Regions from separate parts of the Enterococcus sp. DJ147D b genome, predicted to be linked through region 2. Evidence: a T-box and tRNA genes for the amino acid it is inferred to sense, from the RefSeq annotation. Region 2 holds a T-box; the other holds one or more tRNA genes.
The links. The T-box of region 2 lies ahead of leuS (leucine--tRNA ligase). A T-box ahead of a tRNA ligase gene usually reads a tRNA of that ligase, here a tRNA-Leu.
Positions count from the first base shown of each region.

Region 1 (6,750 bases), 760 kb from region 2:
TAACGAAGGAAATGTTTCAAGTCAAAAAGAAATTTTTGCAGGCGAAAAAGGCTCTAATTTAAAATTATCGATTGATGCAGAATTTCAGAATAAAGTCGATGAAATTTTAAAACGAAACTTCCAAGCTTTAGTTGATAATGGCAAAGCCAAATATTCTCCAGGTGCATATGCCGTTGCAATGAATCCACAAACTGGGGAAGTATTAGCATTGGCTGGCTTTAGCCATGAAGAAAATTCAGGAGAAATCACTGAGAATGCACTGGGAACGATCACCAACGCGTTTACTCCAGGATCTGTAGTCAAAGCAGGAACATTGGCAGCTGGCTGGAAGACAGGTGTAATTAGTGGAAACCAAGTCTTAATCGACGAACCAATTCAATTACAAGGTTCGGCTGAAAAAAGTTCTGTCTTTAATAGAAGTGGTCAAGTTGCACTAAATGCAGTAAAAGCACTAGAGTTGTCATCAAATACGTATATGATCAAAGTAGCTTTAAAAATGTTAGGATTGGAATACACACCAAATATGGGGCTTCCTGGTCTTGATGAAGAAGCAAAAGCTTACGATGAATTACGAACTTCATTTAAAGAATTCGGATTGGGAACAACAACAGGGATTGATTTGCCAAATGAATCAGCTGGGATTTCTCGTTCAGTTGACTTCATGAAAAAATTCAACAAAGATAATGATGGTGAGTGGTACACATCTGGTAACTTTACCGATTTAGCATTTGGTCAGTTTGATACGTATACACCAATCCAATTAGCACAATATGCTTCAACTGTTGCCAACGGTGGGAAAAGAATCCAACCGCATATCGTTTCTGGGATTTACGGAAATGATGAGAATGGGAACTTAGGTGAACAAAAGAAAAAAATCGAAACAACTGTTAAAAATGAAGTCACTATTTCACCAGAAAATATGGCAATTCTTCGCGAAGGTTTCCATCAAGTAGTTCATGGAACAGATGGTTACACCACTGCAAAACCATTAGCTGGTGCAAAAATGGATCTATCAGCAAAGACTGGTACGGCAGAGACGATTGCAGAAGGGCATCCTGACATCACTACCGTCAATAGTAATATCGTAGCTTATGGCCCAACGGATAATCCGGAAATCGCAATCAGCGTGGTTTTACCAAACTTAACAGATGAAAAGGACCACATGAATTTAACAATAGCTAAAGAAATCACAGACGCATATTATGATATGTATCTAGCAAAATAACTTATTTTGGAAACAGTCAAATCAGTTTTAAACTGGTTTGGCTGTTTCTTTTGAAATAGTTTTTTCAAGTGAAACTACTTGTCAAAATAAAAAAATGACTAAAATAAACTGGATTTAATCAATAAATAATAGTTGAAATGAAAAAACGTCAAGTAAAACTACTTAACAAATTGACATAAAAGGGTAGATTTCTCATAACAATCATGGTAAAATTATCAAGTCTGAGAGTCATCTTAGAGGATTCTAGTAGTATGGGAGGGAAAATCATGCGCGTAAACATCACATTAGAATGTACTTCTTGTAAAGAACGTAACTACCTAACAAGCAAAAACAAACGTAACAATCCAGATCGTTTGGAAAAACAAAAATATTGCCCACGCGAACGCAAAGTTACTTTGCACCGCGAAACAAAATAAGTTTGATTAAAAAGTTACAAGAAACATTTCGATGTTTCTTGTAACTTTTTTAGTTCTTTTTGAATCAATGAGATTGACGTAAAAGAAAAAAACAGAGATAATACATAGATGGTTATCAATGTATATGATTTAGCGATGTTTGGTTAAAGTAGTTGTTAGCAAAGGAGAAAAGGAAATGAATCATGAGCAAATGTCAAAAATGTTTAAAGCATTAGCTGAACCTAATCGAATTAAAATTATTGAACTACTTTCAATGGGGCCAATGTGCGCATGTGAAGTTCTAGATCATTTTGATTTTACACAACCAACTCTTTCACACCACATGAAAGTTTTAGAGTCTGTAGGAATCGTTTCAGTTAAGAAGGATCGTAAGTGGCATTATTATTTTTTGAAAAAAGAAGAGACTTCAGAGTTATTAAAAGCAATGCAGGACCTCTTTCCTAACTAACGCATAAATAGATGCGTAATCATAGCAAGCTAAAATTATTTTGTTCGTTGATTGTACTCGTTTGATCCAACTAAACGAAACGATCACTGAATCACATGCACTTCTTTTGAGAGAAGAAAATTCAATTTACAGGGAGAAAATTCATGACTTATGCGTTAGAAATAAGCAAATTAAAAAAAGTATATGCAACAGGTGTTGAAGCCTTAAGAGGTATTGACCTAGTTGTAGAAGAAGGAGATTTTTATGCCCTACTAGGGCCAAATGGTGCCGGTAAGTCTACGACGATTGGTATTATTACTTCATTAGTCAATAAAACTTCTGGAAAAGTAAGTGTTTTTGGTTATGACCTTGATACTGACTTAGTGCGCGCCAAACAACAAATAGGATTAGTCCCTCAAGAGTTTAATTTCAATCCGTTTGAAACAGTGCAACAAATCGTTGTCAATCAAGCAGGATACTATGGTGTTTCGAGGCAAGAAGCCTTGAAACGAAGTGAAAAATATTTAAAACAATCAAACTTATGGGAAAAACGAAATGTTCGTGCGCGGATGCTTTCTGGAGGAATGAAACGACGATTAATGATTGCGCGCGCGTTGATGCATGAACCTCGTTTACTTATTCTTGATGAGCCAACAGCCGGAGTTGACATTGAACTAAGACGAGAAATGTGGACATTTTTGCGAGAATTAAATGAACATGGAACGACAATTATCTTGACGACCCACTATCTGGAAGAAGCAGAAATGCTTTGCCGAAATATTGGAATTATTCAAGCAGGAGAATTGATTGAAAATACTAGTATGAAAAATTTGTTATCAAAATTACAATATGAAACTTTTATTTTTGATTTAGAACCACATACCAATTCATTTGAATTATTAGGCTACAAGCATTTTTGGGAAGATGATCAAACACTTGCAGTTGAGGTCGAGCGTAATCAAGGGGTGAATGGAATCTTTGAACAATTGACAAAAAATGGTATCAAGGTACTCTCAATGCGGAATAAATCCAATCGTCTAGAAGAATTGTTCTTGAAAATTACAGAAGAAAATGGTCATGTGGAGGAAAAAAATGTTTAATTTATATTTAACTGCGCTTAAAAGTTTAGCAGTCAAAGAGACAAATCGCTATTTGCGTATCTGGGTTCAGACGTTGGTACCACCAGTTATCACGACTTCTTTATATTTTATTATTTTTGGGAAAATGATTGGTGGACGAATTGGTGAGATGGGTGGATTTTCTTACATGGAATTCATTGTGCCAGGTCTGATCATGATGTCTGCAATCACTAGTTCTTATGCGAATGTTTCTTCTTCTTTCTTTTCGCAAAAGTTCCAAAAAAATATTGAGGAATTATTAGTAGCGCCTGTGCCTACACATGTGATTATATGGGGATTTGTCATTGGTGGTTTGGGTCGTAGTGTCTTAGTTGGGACATTGGTAACAATTATTTCGCTCTTTTTTGTTCCACTACATGTTTATTCATGGACCATGGTCGTACTCACGTTACTGATGACAGCTATTTTATTTTCATTGGCAGGTTTACTTAACGGTATTTTTGCTAAGTCTTATGATGATGTTTCAATCGTGCCGACGTTTGTGCTGCAACCCTTGACTTATCTCGGTGGTGTCTTTTATTCAATTTCGATGTTACCACCTGTTTGGCAAGCTGTTTCAAAAATCAATCCGATTGTGTATATGATATCAGGGTTTCGTTACGGATTCCTTGGAACGATTGACGTGCCGATCATCTTTTCAATTTTCATTTTGATTGTGTTTATTGCTGTCCTTTATAGTGTCTGCTGGTATTTAATCGAAAAGGGTCGAGGATTACGAAGCTAAAGAAAATAGTTGAAAAAAGCAACAAGAAAAGAACGCACCAATATGCTGGCGCGACCTTTTCTTGTTGCTTTTGCTATATAATAAAAAAGACGGATCCACGAAGATCCATCTCTCAGTGATGCAGACGATGGGATTTGAACCCACACGAGCAAATGCTCACAAGACCCTCAATCTTGCATGTCTGCCGTTCCATCACGTCTGCAAAATAAATAACAAAATAATCATAGCGATGATTGCATCAGATGTCAAGATAGAAAGTAGTGGAAAGCAAATGAAAAAATATGATGGTGAGTTTTCTGGACTAGGAATGATAGCCGGACTTTTAATTGGGCTAGCAAAAGGAAATCTTTTATTTGGCTTAATGCTTGGAGTTATTTGCGGTGTGGCAATGGATTGGGGCGCTAATTTGTGGAATGATTATCAACAAAATAAAAAGAAGAATGACTAAAAGATCAAAGTTTATAAAGTGGATTTCTTGAAATTTGCTGGTATATTTATACGTGATAGAGTATGATATTGGATAACTTGGTAAATAACTATCGATGATATAGTCAGAAGTTTCTAACTTTTTGAAATGAGGGATCGAAGAAGATGAGAGAATTTGAAAAGTCCAACAAATTAGAAGGTGTCAGCTATGATGTACGTGGCCCAGTTCTTGAAGAAGCAGACCGCATGCAAGAAGAAGGAATCAGCATCTTGAAATTGAACACAGGAAATCCTGCACCATTTGGTTTTGAAGCACCCAATGAAGTAATTCGTGACTTGATTATGAATGTGCGTGAGTCAGAGGGGTATTCTGATTCAAAAGGAATTTTTTCTGCAAGAAAAGCGATTCAACAATATTGTCAATTAAAAAAATTTCCTAATGTCACGATTAATGACATTTATACAGGTAATGGTGTCAGTGAATTGATTTCTATGTGTATGCAAGGATTGTTAGATAATGGTGATGAAGTGTTAGTACCAATGCCAGATTATCCTTTATGGACAGCATCCATTGCACTTGCAGGAGGAAATCCAGTGCACTATATTTGTGATGAAGAAGCGGAATGGTATCCGGATATTGCAGACATCAAAGCCAAAATCAGTAGCCGCACGAAAGCAATCGTGATTATCAATCCAAATAACCCAACTGGCGCTCTTTATCCCAAAGAGCTGTTAGAAGAGATTGTCGAGATTGCTCGTCAAAATGATTTAATCATTTATTCAGATGAAATTTACGATCGTTTAGTGATGGATGGATTAGAACATATCCCCATTGCGACTTTAGCGCCAGATTTATTTGTTGTGACGTTAAATGGTCTTTCAAAATCCCATCGAGTAGCAGGTTTTCGCGTAGGATGGATGGTACTTAGTGGAGACAAATCGCGAGTTCAAGGGTATATTGAAGGCTTAAATATGCTATCTTCAATGCGCTTGTGTTCCAATGTCTTGTCTCAGCAAATCGTTCAAACTGCTTTGGGTGGTTATCAAAGCGTAGATGAATTATTGCTACCTGGTGGTCGAATTTACGAACAAAGAGAATATGTCTACAATGCAATCAATGATATTCCGGGCTTATCAGCAGTGAAGCCTAAAGCAGCATTTTATATTTTTCCAAAAATTGATACAAAACGTTTTAATATTTTTGATGATGAAAAGTTTGTACTTGATTTCTTGCATGAACACCATATTTTGCTTGTTCACGGTGGCGGATTCAATTGGCACCAACCAGACCATTTCCGAATCGTTTATTTACCAAAATTAGATGATTTGAAGGTCATGGCTGGGAAAATGCGAGAATTTTTGACGACTTATCAACAAAAATAATGACAATTCTTAGTAAATTGTTTTGCTAGCCAAACAGTATAGAAAAGTCTGTGGCATTGAAAATGTCGCAGCTTTTTCTTTGTTGTGAAAAAAGTTAGCAAAAGATGGGTGAGTAATTTTCTTTCCCAAGAAAAGATGAAACAGCCCTTTTCTTGAAGTTTACTCATTCGTAAAGTAAAATACTGATATCATGCGAACGCGCATATTTTTGGGAGGATACATAATGGAAACGTTTGTCGATTCCTTTGGGACAATTATCAAGACAATAAGAAAAGAACGAAACATGACACAAAAAATGCTTTCTCAAGGTATTTGTTCTCAAAGTGTTTTAAGCAGAATTGAAAATAATGAAGAATTGCCAAATGTTCTGGTAATGGCACAAATTTGTCAACGGCTGGGTGTGACCATTGATCATGTGATGACATTGTCCCATGGAGATATTCGTAAAAATTTACAACAGTTAGACTTATTAGATTTTTACTTTCAAAGGCGTGACTATCGCAAATTAGCACAGCTTTTGAAAAATGATGAAGTCAAAAGCAACCTTTATTCAGATGCTGATTACCAACGTTACTATTACTATTTAGGTGTATGTGAATTTTATTTAGCAAAAAATATTTCCCAAGCAGTCTGCTACCTAAAAGAAGCATTGACTTATTCAAGTCATAGTGACCGTGTGTATGTTTCTGATACGGAAGTTCAGTTGATTAGTGCAATTGGTAAAATCTATGGAGTTGCAGGAAGGCCAACGGAAGCACGCTATTATTTGAGTAAAAGTATCCAACTTTTTCAACAATCAATTGAGACACGTGTCAAAAGTGAACTGTCACAAATCTTTTATAACTATGGCACATTTTTATTTCAGCAAGGAGAAATTGATGCGGCACTTGAGCATGTTAATCGAGGCATTCGTTGGACCCAAGAAAAAAACAGTTATTACTTTTTAAATGATTTGTTTGCACTGAAAAGTTTGATTTATAAAAAGAAAAATGAACCACAAAAAGCAGCTT
Region 1 covers NZ_CM177104.1:1,644,131-1,650,880, reverse strand. The annotation lists gene AC4BD1_RS07825 (penicillin-binding transpeptidase domain-containing protein) at 1-1,225, shown strand, start outside; gene rpmG (50S ribosomal protein L33) at 1,477-1,641, shown strand; gene AC4BD1_RS07815 (ArsR/SmtB family transcription factor) at 1,817-2,089, shown strand; gene AC4BD1_RS07810 (ABC transporter ATP-binding protein) at 2,233-3,168, shown strand; gene AC4BD1_RS07805 (ABC transporter permease) at 3,161-3,931, shown strand; tRNA gene AC4BD1_RS07800 (tRNA-Leu) at 4,051-4,133, opposite strand; gene AC4BD1_RS07795 (hypothetical protein) at 4,203-4,379, shown strand; gene AC4BD1_RS07790 (pyridoxal phosphate-dependent aminotransferase) at 4,523-5,740, shown strand; gene AC4BD1_RS07785 (helix-turn-helix domain-containing protein) at 5,964-6,750, shown strand, end outside.
Region 1: it has a tRNA-Leu gene. The T-box ahead of leuS (leucine--tRNA ligase) is inferred to sense a tRNA for this amino acid. The anticodon was not compared.

Region 2 (6,750 bases):
CCATTTTTGGTGCATCATGTCAATCTCTTTATGAAATTGGATAGGTAGTGGATCTTCAGGTGCGACAATCATGTCTCCCGACCCAGAAACACTACAAAAAGTACAACCACCATGAGCTACTGTACCGTCACGGTTAGGACAATCAAAACCGCCATCGATAGGCACTTTGAAAATTTTCCCACCAAATTCATTACGCAAAGCATAATTCCATGAATGGTAACGTTTATTTCCTTCTGCATAAGGAAATTCCATTTAAATTCCTTCTTTCTTTTTCTTCGTTAGGTAATCGATTCCTTATTTTTTAAATAAATCGGGTAAGTGTAACATAACCAAGTTAATCCTAATAAGTAACCACCTAAAACATCACTTGGGAAGTGTACCCCCAAATAAATTCGACTAATACCAACACTTAAAATAATCAATCCTAAGATAAATTGCAACAAAATTCGTACCGTTTTATTGTTTATCAAATAAGGTAACAAAAAAATCAATGTACCGTATAAAATCATGCTTCCTGTCGAATGTCCACTAGGAAAGCTGTAACTTGACTCACTAACTAAGTGGGGTAATGTAGGGCGATCACGCATAAAAAATAATTTGAGCAATGGATTGGTGACTCCGGCAATCAAAATGAAATTAGTTGCTAACCAAATTAGTTCGATATGTTTCTTTTTGATCCATAAGAAACATATCAAGCAAACAAAAATAGAAATGACGGTTAATGGATTTCCTAATTTTGTCACCATCATTTGGTAAGCGTTCCAATGTGGTAAAGGTGCTCGAATAATTGAAGTAAAAAATTGATCGAAGCTATGAAGCTGCGATAAATGAAATTTTACAAAATAACTAAGAGTTAAGAAAAGTACAAGAAAAATACTCCCTGTAACTCGAAATGATTTGTTATGGTTCATAAAGTTCCTCCTCCGTATAATGAAATCATTATAGCATTTTTTTAATTGCTAGATTTTTTACTCAAAAAAATCAAATGAAAAAACGATGAATTTTCGATGATAACATCCGACGTAATGTTGACGAAAAAGTTTGGTAATATTTCTGAAATAAAAATGGATGTTCCTAAAAAATATTGATTTCTCGCAAGGTATAGCTATCAAGGGTTTTGCAAAACTAGTTGATTGGGTGTTACGTAAAATTACATATAGATTACAAAGGATAACAAAGGGTTTAAAGAACTTTTAATGTAGTTTAAGAAAAGTTATACTTATAGTAACTGAAAATGGATGCGGAGGATAGAAAATGGAGAAGGCAACGATTGGAAGAAAAGAGCGGAGACGCCAAGAAGAAAAGAAACGTTTTCGAAATGCAAAACGTGGAGTAGCAGCAGTTGGTACTGCAATGGTTGGTTGTTCTGTTGCGGCACCGTTGATCCAACCAGTTCCTGTAGCAGCAAATGAGCTACCTGCTCAGGTTGGTGCGAGAATCAATACTTCAGCATTTATCGCAGAAATATCGACTTATGCGCAACCCATTGCTCAAGCAAATGACTTATATGCTTCGGTTATGATCGCACAAGCAGTGGTTGAGAGTGGCTGGGGAAGTAGTGCGTTGTCACAGGCACCTTATCACAATTTATTTGGAATCAAAGGCAGTTACCAAGGTCAAACTGTTTATATGAATACATTAGAATATTTAAACAACAAATGGGTGACAAAAAAAGAACCTTTCCGTCATTACCCATCTTTTGCAGAATCATTTAGTGATAATGCATATGTGTTGCGCAATACTTCTTTTGGCAATGGCTATTATTATGCTGGTACTTGGAAAAGTAATACTAAGTCCTATACGGAAGCAACTTCAGCATTAACTGGTCGTTACGCGACAGATCCAACTTATTCAACAAAATTAAACAATATTATTGTAACTTATGGCTTAACTAGATACGATACGCCTGCAACTGGTAACGCTGGTGGGGGAGCTACAACTGGTTCAGGCGGTAGCGTGAATACAGGAGCAGGCTCGAATAGTTCTGTGACGAACCCAACTGATAATGGTTCTACGACTGTAACATCAACATATACTGTTAAATCAGGGGATTCTGTCTGGGGTATTGCGAATGCCCATGGAATTACGATGGCCCAATTGATTGATTGGAACAACATCAAAAATAATTTTGTCTACCCAGGTCAACGTTTGACGATCAAAGGGGAACAATCAACTGGCTCATCAACCAATAATTCTGGAAGCAATACAAATTCTTCGGGTAATAGTAATCCAACAAATACACAACCAAGCAATGGTTCAAAATATACCGTTAAATCGGGTGATTCTGTTTGGGGCATCGCAAATGCCCATGGAATTACAATGAATCAATTGATCCAATGGAACAATATCAAAAATAATTTTGTCTATCCAGGTCAACAATTAGTTGTTTCCAATGGCGCAACGACAACAGGTTCATCAAACTCAAATACAAATCAGTCAACTAATACAGGGAATGCAGGTGCAGCGACAACTGGTTCTTATACGGTCAAAGCTGGTGATTCTGTTTGGGGCGTGGCAAATGCCCATGGAATCACGATGGCACAACTTGTTCAATGGAATAAAATCTCGAATAACTTCATTTATCCAGGTCAAAAACTAATCGTGAAGAACGGGACATCAAGTAGTGCTACAACCAATAACAATAATAATACTACTGCGAACAACAGTAATTCAGCTAACTCTTCAGCAGGAGCAACTACTTCTTCTACCTACACGGTGAAAGCAGGCGAATCTGTTTGGGGTGTGGCAAATAAAAATAATATTACAATGGCTCAATTGATTGAATGGAATAATATCCAAAATAACTTCATCTACCCGGGCCAAAAATTGATTATTAAGGGTGGCTCTACTGCATCAACTAATTCGGCAGCAGCTACGACTGGAAATAATACAGCGAATAATGCAACGCCTTCAAATAATACAAAGCCAACGACAAGCACAAGTACCAGTGGAGATACACTTTACACGGTGAAGGCAGGCGAATCCGTTTGGGGTGTAGCAAATAAAAATAATATCACGATGGAACAATTCATTGAGTGGAATAATATAAAAAACAATTTCATTTATCCAGGTCAGAAAGTCATTGTGAAAAAAGGGTCAGCACAAACAACAGCACCTGCTACTAACTCTGCGGCTAAAAAGTATACAGTAAAAGCTGGTGAATCTGTTTGGAGCGTTGCCAATGATCACAATCTTTCAATGGCGCAATTTATTGAGTGGAATAATATTAAAGACAATTTCATTTATCCAGGTCAAAGTGTGGTAGTTGCAAAATAAATCTGAACATTTTGTCAAATACTATTTGAACTTGCTGGAGATATTTGTTACTATGAATCTACTTAAATAAACAACACTTGAAAAGGAATTAGTAAAAAGTTGGAAGTTTTAGAGAGCACATGGTTGGTGAGAATGTGTACGGACGCTTTTGAACTCGCCTTTGAGTTGCCTTTGCTGAACATAAAAGTAAGCAGTGGCGGTGACGACCGTTACAACGTTTGAGGCCTATTTCCAATGGAAAAGGTAAATATTAGGTGGTACCACGTAGATTACGTCCTATAAAAAGAGCAATCTTTTTATAGGATTTTTTTGTTTTTTTATCGGTAGAACGAAAAAAATGACGAAAGTAACTTGCTTTCAACAAAAAAATGCAGGGGGACAAAAAATGAGTTATAACCATAAAGAGATAGAAAAAAAATGGCAAAAATATTGGGCGGAAAATCACACTTTTAATACCCAAGATGATCCACAAAAACCAAAATTTTACGCACTAGATATGTTTCCATATCCATCTGGTCAAGGATTACATGTGGGCCATCCAGAAGGATACACAGCAACAGATATTCTTTCACGTGTAAAACGTAGTCAAGGTTTTAATGTGTTACATCCAATGGGGTGGGATGCATTTGGACTTCCAGCAGAGCAATATGCGTTAGATACTGGGAATGATCCTGCAGAGTTCACGAAGAAAAATATTGAAACATTTCGTCGTCAAATCAATTCTTTAGGCTTTAGTTATGACTGGAATCGAGAAGTGAACACCACAGATCCAGAGTATTACAAATGGACACAATGGATCTTTACGAAATTATATGAAAAAGGTTTAGCTTACGAAGCAGAAGTTGCTGTGAACTGGGTTCCAGAACTAGGAACAGTGATTTCAAACGAAGAAGTTATTGATGGAAAGAGCGAACGTGGTGGCTTTGATGTCGTACGTAAACCGATGCGTCAATGGATGTTGAAGATCACGGCATATGCCGATCGTTTACTAGACGATTTGGAAACAGTTGATTGGCCAGAAAGTATTAAAGAAATGCAAAGAAACTGGATTGGTCGTTCAGTTGGGGCGAATGTAGAGTTCAAAGTAGCTGGAACAGATAAATCTTATACAGTTTTCACTACTCGTCCGGATACATTATTTGGAACAACTTATTCTGTTCTAGCGCCAGAATTAGATTTGGTTCGTGAAATCACGACGCCAGAACAAAAAGCAGCAGTTGAAGCGTATATTGAAGAAACGGCGAAAAAATCTGATTTGAAGAGAACAGATCTTGCCAAAGAAAAAACAGGAGTATTTACCGGCGCGTATGCAATCAATCCAGTGAACGGCAAAGAAATTCCAATTTGGATTGCCGACTATGTACTTGCTTCTTATGGGACAGGTGCGATTATGGCTGTTCCTGCGCATGATGAACGTGACTATGAATTTGCCAAAACGTTCGATTTACCAATCCAGCCAGTTATTGAGGGTGGCGATCTTTCAAAAGCAGCACATACGGAAGATGGATCACATATCAATTCTGAGTTTCTAGATGGTTTGAATACAGAAGAAGCCATTGCTAAAATGAATAGCTGGCTTGAAGAAAATGGATTTGGTAAAAAAGAAGTTAGCTACCGTTTACGTGACTGGTTGTTCTCACGTCAACGCTATTGGGGAGAACCAATTCCAATCATTCATTGGGAAGACGGCACGGTAACTGCCTTACCAGAAGAAGAATTACCATTACGTTTGCCAATCACAGATAACATTAAACCAAGTGGTACTGGGGAATCGCCATTGGCAAATATCACGGATTGGGTCAATGTTGTTGACCCAGAAACAGGCAAAAAAGGTCGTCGTGAAACAAATACGATGCCACAATGGGCCGGTAGCTCTTGGTATTACCTACGTTACATTGATCCACATAATAAAAAAGAATTAGCAAACTATGAAAAACTGGAACGTTGGATGCCAGTGGATATCTATGTGGGTGGTGCTGAACATGCAGTGCTACATCTATTATATGTTCGTTTCTGGCATAAATTCTTGTATGATATTGGCGTTGTTCCAACAAAAGAACCATTCCAAAAATTATATAACCAAGGAATGATTTTAGGCGAAAACAATGAGAAAATGTCAAAATCACGTGGAAATGTTGTGAATCCAGATGACGTAGTCGAAACTTATGGTGCGGACACATTACGTATGTACGAAATGTTCATGGGTCCTTTAGATGCTTCCATTGCATGGAGTGAAAATGGCTTAGAAGGTAGCCGTAAATTCTTGGATCGTGTATGGCGTTTGATCGTAGACGATAATAATAAAATGCGTGATCGCATTACAACCATCAATGACGGCAAGCTTGCAAAAGTTTACAACCAGACAGTAAAAAAAGTAACAGAAGATTATGCAAGTATGCACTTCAACACAGCTATTTCCCAACTAATGGTCTTTGTTAACGAAGCTTATAAAGCTGATGCATTGCCTTATGAATATGTTGAAGGATTTGTTCAATTGTTAGCTCCTGTTGCACCACACTTGGGCGAGGAACTTTGGTCAATTTTAGGAAACGAAGATGGCATTTCTTATGTTCCTTGGCCAACGTATGATGAAGCTGCGTTAGTTGAAGATGAAATCGAAGTTGTTTTCCAAGTCAATGGAAAGGTTCGTTCTAAAGCAAATGTTGCGCGTGACTTAGGGAAAGATGAACTTGAAAAAGTAGCTTTAGCAGATGAAGTAATCCAAGAACAAATCGCTGGGAAAACAGTTCGTAAAGTAATCGCTGTCCCAAATAAATTAGTTAATATTGTTGCAAACTAAGTGTATTATCAAAAGTACTAAGAATAAAGTCTGGGACAACAGTTAAAATCTAGTTATTCCAAACATAATTTAAATTTAAAAACCGTCTAAAATGAACGTTTCAAAAACGAATTTTAGACGGTTTTTTTATATTTTTTTTTGTTAACTTCATTTTTGTTTATGAACGAAACTAATAGATTGACTAAAAAAATCAGCGTGGATTCATCCGCTCAAGTTGGTAAAGACAAAAAACGATCAATCCCCTGTTTGATTGTTTAATCGCTATATTTAAATTGCGTATTCGAAAAGATACATCACTGATGCTAAGAAGAATAATTATCTAAAATAGGTGTTATAGTTATTTTTTATAACGCATGAAAAAATTGTTTCTTTCTTTCAAGCAGTGTTAAGATTTAAGAAGAATAAAATATAAAGGGATGAAAGATATGAAAAAAATCATCATCTTTGGTGATAGTATTGCTGCAGGACTTTTTCAAGGAGAGGTTGCACAAATCCTAGACCGCTATCTTTTACGGACACTGGAACTTTCAGGACATTCAGATTTTGTAATCAGTAATTTAGGTCAAAGAGGCGATTCGACAGAAAGTGGATTAAAACGTCTAGTAACGATGGATACTCAAACATTGCAATCTGACTATACAGTGATAATTCTTGGCATTAATGATGCAATTAAC
Region 2 covers NZ_CM177104.1:2,400,179-2,406,928, reverse strand. The annotation lists gene mnmL (tRNA modification radical SAM protein MnmL/YtqA) at 1-252, opposite strand, end outside; gene AC4BD1_RS11300 (phosphatase PAP2 family protein) at 279-911, opposite strand; gene AC4BD1_RS11295 (LysM peptidoglycan-binding domain-containing protein) at 1,255-3,276, shown strand; T-box leader at 3,346-3,558, shown strand; gene leuS (leucine--tRNA ligase) at 3,662-6,076, shown strand; gene AC4BD1_RS11285 (SGNH/GDSL hydrolase family protein) at 6,502-6,750, shown strand, end outside.